One region of the Streptomyces sp. NPDC052496 genome, then DNA from elsewhere that is predicted to be linked to it. Evidence: predicted binding sites of a transcription regulator. Region 1 holds the regulator's gene; each other region holds the start of a gene.
The links. The regulator HrcA, encoded in region 1, represses chaperone genes, less so after heat shock. The targets are predictions, from matches to a motif close to TTNGCACTCNGNNNNNCNGAGTGCNAA.
Positions count from the first base shown of each region.

Region 2: groL (chaperonin GroEL) is a predicted target of HrcA. The motif match lies at 2,312-2,338, and genes of this name have one in related genera.
Region 3: groES (co-chaperone GroES) is a predicted target of HrcA. The motif match lies at 2,032-2,058, and genes of this name have one in related genera.

Region 1 is NZ_JBFAUH010000001.1:262,773-266,047, reverse strand. It holds gene AB0L45_RS01320 (MBL fold metallo-hydrolase) at 1-690, opposite strand, end outside; gene hrcA (heat-inducible transcriptional repressor HrcA) at 943-1,959, shown strand; gene dnaJ (molecular chaperone DnaJ) at 1,960-3,096, shown strand.
Region 2 is NZ_JBFAUH010000013.1:84,820-88,094, forward strand. It holds gene AB0L45_RS18600 (SDR family oxidoreductase) at 1-316, opposite strand, end outside; gene groL (chaperonin GroEL) at 505-2,127, opposite strand; gene AB0L45_RS18610 (cold-shock protein) at 2,502-2,705, opposite strand; gene AB0L45_RS18615 (MoaD/ThiS family protein) at 3,160-3,275, opposite strand, start outside.
Region 3 is NZ_JBFAUH010000008.1:232,425-235,699, reverse strand. It holds gene groL (chaperonin GroEL) at 1-1,473, opposite strand, end outside; gene groES (co-chaperone GroES) at 1,577-1,885, opposite strand; gene AB0L45_RS14060 (response regulator transcription factor) at 2,861-3,275, shown strand, end outside.

The DNA of each region.
Region 1 (3,275 bases):
CTCACGGACGAATCGGGCATCCACGACAGCGCCGTGCCCGGGTACGTACACCGCGTCCTCCCCGCCGAGGGCCAGCAGCCGGTCCAGCGCGGCGGGCCACTGCCCGGGGATCGCGTCCGGACCGGCCTGCGGCTCGCCGGACTCCTCGACCAGGTCACCGCAGAAGACGACCGCGGGGGAGCCGTGCGCGCCGGGGGCCAGGACCACCAGGTCGTGCGCGGTGTGGCCGGGACCGATGTTGGCGAGCAGGACCTGCCGGTCGCCGAGGTCGACGGTGCGTTCGCCGGAGACCAGGTGGTGCGGGCGGACGAGGAGGTCGGCGGCCTCCGCGGCGGCGTCCGGGTCCACGCCGTACGCCACCGCGTCGCGCCGCAGGTCGTCCTGGGCGCGCGGCAGGTACTCGTCCAGGCCGGCCGCGCCGAACACCTCGACGCCGGCGAAGGCCGCGGTGCCCAGCACATGGTCGAAGTGGGGGTGGGTCAGCGCGACGTGTGTCACGTTGCGTCCCGTGATGTCGCGCAGCTGCCGGCGCAGCTCGGCACCGTCCCGGATCGTCGCGCCGGTGTCGACGACCAGCACGCCGGCCGAGCCGACGACGGCGCCCGCCGTCTCGTCCCAGCCGGGCATCCGGCGGCGCCCGACGCCCGCGCCGAGCTCTTCCCACCCGGCCTCTTCCCAAGTCGTACGCATACCGAGACGCTAGCCGTGTCGCGATAGCGTTGCCCGCCGGGCCGGGCGCGTTCCGGGTGCCCGCCGTGCCCGCGGTACGCCTTTCGCGGGAGCGTGGCGCACGTCTCCGGTACCGCCGCCCTTGCCCTGCCCAGGTGACCCGGCCGTACACTTGGTCAGGGTCTGGCACTCGGACCTGATGAGTGCCAGGGAAGACGACCCGGAAGAACCCGGCCGCGCGCCGGTGACACGGCCGGACTGGAGGTGTGCGCGATGCTCAGTGAACGCAGACTCGAAGTGCTGCGCGCCATCGTCCAGGACTATGTCGGGACCGAGGAGCCGGTCGGCTCCAAGGCGCTGACCCAGCGGCACCAGCTCGGTGTCTCCCCCGCCACGGTCCGCAACGACATGGCAGCGCTGGAGGACGAGGGCTTCATCGCCCAGCCGCACACGAGCGCCGGGCGCATCCCGACGGACAAGGGCTACCGCCTCTTCGTCGACAAGCTGGCCGGCGTCAAGCCGCTGTCCAGCCCCGAGCGGCGCGCCATCCAGAACTTCCTGGACGGCGCCGTCGACCTGGACGACGTCGTGGGCCGTACGGTACGGCTGCTGGCGCAGCTGACGCGGCAGGTCGCCGTCGTGCAGTACCCGTCGCTGACCCGGTCCACGGTGCGGCACGTGGAGCTGCTGTCGCTGGCGCCGGCCCGGCTGATGCTGGTCCTGATCACCGACACCGGCCGGGTCGAGCAGCGCATGGTGGACTGCCCGGCGCCGTTCGGCGAGACCTCCTTGGCGGACCTGCGGGCGCGGCTGAACAGCCGCGTGGTGGGGCGGCGGTTCGCGGACGTGCCGCAGCTCGTGCAGGATCTCCCGGAGTCCTTCGAGCAGGAGGACCGGGGCACGGTCTCGACAGTGCTGTCGGTGTTGCTGGAGACTCTGGTGGAGGAGACCGAGGAGCGGCTGATGATCGGCGGTACCGCCAATCTCACGCGCTTCGGGCACGATTTCCCACTGACCATCCGGCCGGTGCTGGAGGCCCTGGAGGAGCAGGTGGTGCTCCTCAAACTGCTCGGGGAGGCCAAGGACTCCGGCATGACCGTACGCATCGGGCATGAGAATGCCCATGAGGGCCTGACGTCCACATCGGTCGTCGCGGTCGGCTACGGTTCGGGCGACGAGGCAGTCGCCAAACTCGGCGTGGTCGGACCGACCCGCATGGACTACCCCGGAACGATGGGAGCGGTACGCGCAGTGGCACGTTACGTCGGACAGATCCTCGCGGAGTCGTAAGTGGCCACGGACTATTACGCGGTCCTGGGTGTACGGCGCGACGCCTCGCAGGACGAGATCAAGAAGGCTTTCCGGCGGCTGGCGCGCGAGCTGCACCCGGATGTGAACCCGGATCCGAAGACCCAGGAGCGGTTCAAGGAGATCAACGCCGCTTACGAGGTGCTCTCGGACCCGCAGAAGAAGCAGGTCTACGACCTCGGCGGCGACCCCCTCTCGCAGGCGGGTGGCGGCGGCGGGGCCGGCGGCTTCGGCGCGGGCTTCGGCAACTTCTCCGACATCATGGACGCGTTCTTCGGCACGGCGTCGCAGCGCGGACCGCGGTCCCGCACGCGGCGCGGCCAGGACGCGATGATCCGGCTGGACGTCGAGCTGGACGAGGCGGCCTTCGGCACCACCAAGGACATCCAGGTGGACACCGCCGTCGTCTGCACGACCTGTTCGGGTGAGGGCGCGGCGCCGGGCACCTCGGCGCAGACCTGTGACATGTGCCGCGGCCGCGGTGAGGTCTCGCAGGTCACCCGGTCCTTCCTGGGCCAGGTCATGACCTCGCGGCCGTGCCCGCAGTGCCAGGGTTTCGGTACGGTCGTGCCGACCCCGTGCCCGGAGTGCGCCGGTGACGGCCGGATCCGCTCGCGCCGTACGCTCACGGTCAAGATCCCGGCCGGTGTGGACAACGGCACGCGCATCCAGCTCGCGGGCGAGGGCGAGGTCGGCCCCGGCGGCGGCCCGGCCGGCGACCTGTACGTCGAGATCCACGAACTGTCGCACCCGACGTTCCAGCGGCGCGGCGACGACCTGCACTGCACGGTCACGATCCCGATGACGGCGGCGGCGCTGGGCACCAAGTGCCCGCTGGAGACGCTGGACGGCGTGGAGGAGATCGACATCCGGCCCGGCACCCAGTCCGGCCAGTCGATCCCGCTGCACGGCCGCGGCGTCACCCACCTGCGCGGCAACGGGCGCGGCGACCTCATCGTGCACGTCGAGGTCATCACGCCCTCGAAGCTGGACGCGGAGCAGGAGGAGCTGCTGCGCCGCCTGGCGAAGCTGCGCGGCGAGGAACGCCCGCAGGGGCAGTTCCAGCCGGGGCAGCAGGGGCTGTTCTCGCGGTTGAAGGATGCGTTCAACGGCCGGTAGGCGTGTGGTCCTGCCGGGGGTCCGGGGGTTGTCCCCCGGGTGGGCGGGGTCAGCTGGGGCAGCAGGGGCTGTTCTCGCGGTTGAAGGATGCGTTCAACGGGCGCTGACTCTTACGAGGACCTGGTGAACGGCGGTCGGGCGGTTGCCCGGCCGCTGTTCCTCGTCTGCCCCTGGTGACC
Region 2 (3,275 bases), on a different contig from region 1:
CGGCGACGGAGGCCGTGTCGGCCCGTACGCCCAGCACCCGCTCAGCGGCGGCGCCGGCCGGCCCCGCCCCCGCGCCCGTCGCATCCGCAACGGCCGCCTCGCCGCCCGTCACCGCCTCCTGCGCCTGCTCCCGCAGCTGCGCCACGGCGGCGTCGAGGCGGCGCTCGTCGCGGCCGCACACCACCACCCGCGCGCCGTCCGCGAGCAGCCGTCGCGCGGCTGCCAGGCCCACCCCACTGCTGCCGCCGGTGACCAGGGCGACGGTGTCCGCGGCGAACCGGTCCGGTCGGGCGGTCTGCCCGTTTCGAGTCGTCATGGGGTGATCGTGCCCCGCGGGGCCGGGGTCCGCGCAAGGAGCACCGTACGGAATCGGCACACCTCGGCCGTACGGAGAGCCGTACGGGAAGCCGCGCGGCCTCTGGGCCCGAAAAAGCCGCTGGGGCGGCACCCCCCTGAGAGGAGGAGTGCCGCCCCAGCGACCTGAGGACAGATGATCCGGAAGGATCAGAAGTCCATGTCACCGCCCGGCATGCCGCCCGGAGCGGCCGCGGCGGCCTTCTCCGGCTTGTCGGCGATGACGGCCTCGGTGGTCAGGAACAGCGCGGCGATCGACGCGGCGTTCTGCAGCGCGGAGCGCGTGACCTTGGCGGGGTCGATGATGCCCTCGGCGATCATGTCGACGTACTCGCCGGTCGCGGCGTTCAGACCGTGGCCGACGGCCAGGTTGCGCACCTTCTCCACGACAACGCCGCCCTCAAGGCCGCCGTTGACGGAGATCTGCTTCAGCGGGGCCTCCAGGGCCAGCTTCACAGCGGCGGCACCGGTGGCCTCGTCGCCCTCCAGCTCCAGCTTCTCGAAGACCGAGGAGGCCTGCAGCAGGGCCACGCCACCGCCGGCGACGATGCCCTCCTCGACGGCCGCCTTCGCGTTGCGCACGGCGTCCTCGATGCGGTGCTTGCGCTCCTTGAGCTCGACCTCGGTGGCGGCACCGGCCTTGATGACGGCCACGCCGCCGGCCAGCTTCGCCAGACGCTCCTGGAGCTTCTCGCGGTCGTAGTCCGAGTCGCTGTTCTCGATCTCGGCGCGGATCTGGTTGACGCGGCCCTGGACCTGCTCGCTGTCACCGGCACCGTCGACGATGGTGGTCTCGTCCTTGGTGATGACGACCTTGCGGGCGCGGCCCAGCAGGTCGAGACCGGCGTTCTCCAGCTTGAGGCCGACCTCCTCGGAGATGACCGTGCCACCGGTGAGGATGGCGATGTCGCCGAGCATGGCCTTGCGGCGGTCGCCGAAGCCCGGGGCCTTGACGGCGACGGACTTGAAGGTGCCGCGGATCTTGTTGACGACCAGGGTCGACAGGGCCTCGCCCTCGACGTCCTCGGCGATGATCAGCAGCGGCTTGCCCGACTGCATGACCTTCTCCAGCAGCGGAAGGAGGTCCTTCACGTTGGAGATCTTGGAGTTGACGATCAGGATGTACGGGTCGTCGAGCGACGCCTCCATACGCTCCATGTCGGTGGCGAAGTACGCCGAGATGTAGCCCTTGTCGAAGCGCATACCCTCGGTGAGCTCCAGCTCCAGACCGAAGGTCTGGGACTCCTCGACGGTGATGACGCCTTCCTTGCCGACCTTGTCCATGGCCTCGGCGATCAGCTCACCGATCTGGGTGTCGGCGGCGGAGATGGAGGCGGTCGAAGCGATCTGCTCCTTGGTCTCCACGTCCTTCGCCTGCTCCAGCAGGGCGGCGGAGACGGCCTCGACGGCGCGCTCGATACCGCGCTTGAGGGCCATCGGGTTGGCGCCGGCCGCGACGTTGCGCAGGCCCTCGCGGACCAGGGCCTGGGCCAGGACGGTCGCGGTCGTCGTGCCGTCACCGGCGACGTCGTCCGTCTTCTTCGCGACCTCCTTGACCAGCTCGGCACCGATCTTCTCGTACGGGTCCTCGAGCTCGATCTCCTTGGCGATGGACACACCATCGTTGGTGATCGTGGGGGCGCCCCACTTCTTCTCGAGGACGACGTTGCGGCCCTTGGGGCCAAGGGTGACCTTGACGGCGTCGGCGAGCTGGTTCATCCCGCGCTCGAGACCGCGCCGCGCCTCCTCGTCGAACGCGATGATCTTGGCCATGTGAAGTGGTCCTCCCGGACTGGGGCCCCCCGGACTTCGTCTGGGGGAGGGTGGATACTCCGGACCGCGCTGGCGCCCGCGACGGACGGTTCGCGAGCCGGTGGTTCCTTGCCCCACCTGCCCGCGGACCTCACCGAGTCGGTCCTTAGCTGTCACTCTCACTCGTAGAGTGCTAACGCAATGATTAGCACTCGGCACAGGAGAGTGCAAGCGGCTTGGCGGAGCCTCCCCGTGGCGCCCCCGGTGTCAAACCAGGTGCGGCCGGACGACCTGCGGCTCCTCGCCGAGCATGCCCTCCCTCCCCACCTGAACACAGAGGGTCCGCGCCCCCCGCAGGGGACGCGGACCCTCGTACGCAGCAGTCGGTCGGCGCTTCAGCCGGCCACGCGGACCATGTCCGCCTGCGGCCCTTTCTGGCCCTGCGAGATCTCGAACTCGACCCGCTGACCCTCCTCAAGGGTGCGGTAACCGTCCATCTGGATCGCGCTGTAGTGGACGAATACATCCGCACCACCGTCGACCGCGATGAAGCCGTACCCCTTCTCCGCGTTGAACCACTTGACGGTGCCCTGAGCCATGCCTAACTCCCCTATTACTGGCCCTTGCACAGGACCGCACTCCGCGGACCCGGGTCAGACCTCACCCCCCGACAAGGAGGGGGTGTGCGCCGGAACGCGTCGACCGCCGCTGAATGTATCTGTCCAACTGCCCAGCGCAACAGGTCAGTCGGACGAGAATTCCGCTCGCGAACAATCGTAAAAATACGAAGAAAAGCCCATACTTCAGGGCGAGTCGGGCCGGGCAAAGCTCACCAACGCGACAAATCATGTCCACACTTCGCGCACAACTTGCCGGGGTATCCGATGCGTCCGGCGCGCGCTCAACGGGGGATCACCCCAACTGTATCGCCTTTAACAACACGGAATCGCCCCGTCCGCTTCGTGGCGGACAGGGCGATTCCAGCCGTTGGACCGGACAAGGGCCGAAAAAGATCGTTACGGCTCCCCGGCGTCCCGGCGCTCCGGCGGCGGCTCAGCAGCCGCCGGCCACCGCCGGGATGATCGAGACGCCCGCGCCGTCCGGCGTCGGCGTCTGGAGGCCCTGCTCGAAGCGCACGTCGTCGTCGTTGACGTAGACGTTCACGAAGC
Region 3 (3,275 bases), on a different contig from region 1:
GGCCTTCACCAGGTCGCCGTACTCGCCGGTCGCGGCGTTGAAGCCCTGGTTCTTCTCCAGCTCCGCCACCTTCGAGGTGATGACGTAGCCCTCCAGGCCCGCGTTCTCGGCGATCCAGCGCAGCGGCTCGACGGCGGCGCGGCGGACCACGGCGACACCGGTGGCCTCGTCGCCCTCCTTGCCGAGGGAGCCCTCCAGCACCTTGGCGGCGTGCACCAGGGCGGAGCCACCACCGGAGACGATGCCCTCCTCGACCGCGGCGCGGGTCGCGGAGATGGCGTCCTCCAGACGGTGCTTCTTCTCCTTGAGCTCGACCTCGGTGGCCGCGCCCACGCGGATCACGCAGACACCGCCGGCCAGCTTCGCCAGACGCTCCTGGAGCTTCTCGCGGTCCCAGTCCGAGTCCGTGGCCTCGATCTCGCCCTTGATCTGGTTGACGCGGCCCTCGACGTCGGCGGAGTTGCCGCCGCCGTCCACGATGGTCGTGTCGTCCTTGGTGACGGTCACGCGGCGGGCGGTGCCCAGCACGTCCAGACCGGCCTGGTCCAGCTTGAGGCCGACCTCCTCGGCGATGACGGTCGCGCCGGTCAGGGCGGCCATGTCGCCGAGCATCGCCTTGCGGCGGTCACCGAAGCCGGGGGCCTTGACGGCCACCGCGTTGAAGGTGCCGCGGATCTTGTTGACGACCAGGGTCGACAGGGCCTCGCCCTCGACGTCCTCGGCGATGATCAGCAGCGGCTTCGAGGAGCCGGCCTGGATGACCTTCTCCAGCAGCGGCAGCAGGTCCTGGATCGAGGAGATCTTGCCCTGGTGGATGAGGATGTACGGGTCCTCCAGGACGGCCTCCATCCGCTCCTGGTCGGTGACCATGTACGGCGAGAGGTAGCCCTTGTCGAAGGCCATGCCCTCGGTGAAGTCCAGCTCCAGACCGAAGGTGTTGGACTCCTCGACGGTGATGACACCGTCCTTGCCGACCTTGTCCATCGCCTCGGCGATCAGCTCGCCGACCTGCTTGTCCTGCGCGGACAGGCCGGCCACGGCGGCGATGTCGGACTTCTCGTCGATCGGGCGGGCGGTCGCGAGGAGGTCCTCGGACACGGCCTTGACCGCGGCGTCGATGCCCTTCTTCAGGGCGGCCGGGGAGGCACCGGCGGCGACGTTGCGCAGACCCTCGCGGACCAGGGCCTGGGCCAGCACGGTGGCGGTGGTGGTGCCGTCACCAGCGATGTCGTTGGTCTTGGTCGCCACCTCCTTCACCAGCTGCGCGCCGAGGTTCTCGTACGGGTCGTCGACCTCGACCTCGCGGGCGATGGTCACACCGTCGTTGGTGATGGTCGGGGCGCCGAACTTCTTGTCGATGACGACGTTGCGGCCCTTGGGGCCGATCGTCACCTTCACGGTGTCGGCAAGCTTGTTGACGCCGCGCTCAAGGGCGCGACGGGCGTCCTCGTCGAACTTCAGGATCTTCGCCATGAGTTACGTGTCCTTAGTCGTTCTCTCCAACGAACTGCGCCCCGGGAAACCGGTTGTTTAGACGCGGGAACCAGGGGCGCAGAACAAGGCAATCTTCGGTGAATTACTTCTCGACGATCGCGAGCACGTCGCGCGCCGAGAGAACGAGGTACTCCTCGCCGTTGTACTTCACCTCGGTGCCGCCGTACTTGCTGTAGAGCACGACGTCGCCGACGGTCACGTCGAGCGGAAGACGGTTGCCGTCCTCGAAGCGGCCCGGGCCCACGGCCAGGACGACGCCCTCCTGGGGCTTCTCCTTGGCAGTGTCCGGAATGACCAGGCCCGAAGCCGTGGTCTGCTCGGCGTCGAGCGGCTGGACCACGATGCGGTCCTCAAGCGGCTTGATGGCAACCTTGGAGCTGGCGGTCGTCACGATCCGACCTCCCCCTTCGGAGATCTCACGGGGTTAACTGTCTGAGGTGGCGACCAGGTGGATCCGTCGTCGCGGGTGCCGGACCTGCCCGTCGCTGTGTTTGGCACTCCCCGGTGGAGAGTGCCAGGGCCGAGACTATGACGCGGTTAGCACTCGGTCAAGCGGAGTGCCAATTTGCCTCGCGGCGCGTGTTGGGTGGGGGTGCGCTGGCTGTGGGCCCACCTTGCCCAGGTGGTGGGCTGGGCAATCCTGTCCCGTGCTCTTCGCGCGCGATGGCGTGGCGGGTGGCCGTGGACCTGGTCTCGCGCTTCGCGCGAGGGTTGCGCTGTCGCGCGGCTCGCATAGGTAGGTGCCGGGGCGGGGGCGCGCAGGGGGCCAACTCCTCGGCACCGTGTACGTCACCCGGGGCGTGAGGTGAACCCGGGCTCCCGGCTGACCTGCGGGGATGGCCCCCTACACGCCCCCTCAGGCCGTTTGGCGAGGCCGGGACAGCTGGGGGGAAGGGGTCGATCACCCCGGTGAGCCCCCACCACATGGTGAGGCTCACGCCGGGGCAGGGGCGTGGCCCCACTGCACGCGAGGCCTGATCGCGGCCCGGGTAGCCTGCCCGCCCCCTCGCGCTGCGCGCGAGAAAGGCCCCCGCTGCGCGCGAGAAGGTCCCCCCGTAACGCGCGCGAGGAAGATCCCCCCGCTGCCCCGTGCGAGAAAGGTTCCCTCGCGCTGCGCGCGAGGGACGGGATTGTTGCCACGATGGCGCGATACCCGCCCGACGACGCGGGCTCGGGGACATACAGGGGTCTCCCCGCAGGTCAGCCGGGAGCCTGGGTTCACTTCACGTCCCGGGCTGCGTACACGGTGCCGAGGAGTGACCCCTGTGTGGCCCCGAGCCCCCACCCACCGGACCCATCGCGCACAACGCGCACCCCCACAAGGCCGCAAAAAACCGGAACCGCGCCGAACCATGACAATGGCCCCATGCACATACTGGTCGTAGAGGACGAAGAAGGTCTCGCTGACTCCTTGCGGCGGGGACTGGCTGCCGAGGGGCACTGGGTCGACGTGGCCCGGGACGGGCATCGGGGGACGGAGCTGGCGCTCACCGGGTCGTACGACGCGATCGTGCTGGACGTGATGCTGCCGGGGCCCAGCGGGTACGAGATCTGCGGGCGGCTGCGGCGGCAGGACGACTGGACGCCGGTGCTGATGCTGACCGCCAAGGACGGCGAGTACGACGTGGCCGAAGGGCTGGACGCGGGCGCCGATGACTACCTGGCCAAGCCGTTCTCGTTCGTCGTGCTGCTCGCCCGGCTGCGGGCGCTCACCCGGCGCGGCCGCGCCGCCGAGCGGGCTCGTACGCTGCAGAGCGGTGATCTGACCCTGGACGCCGACG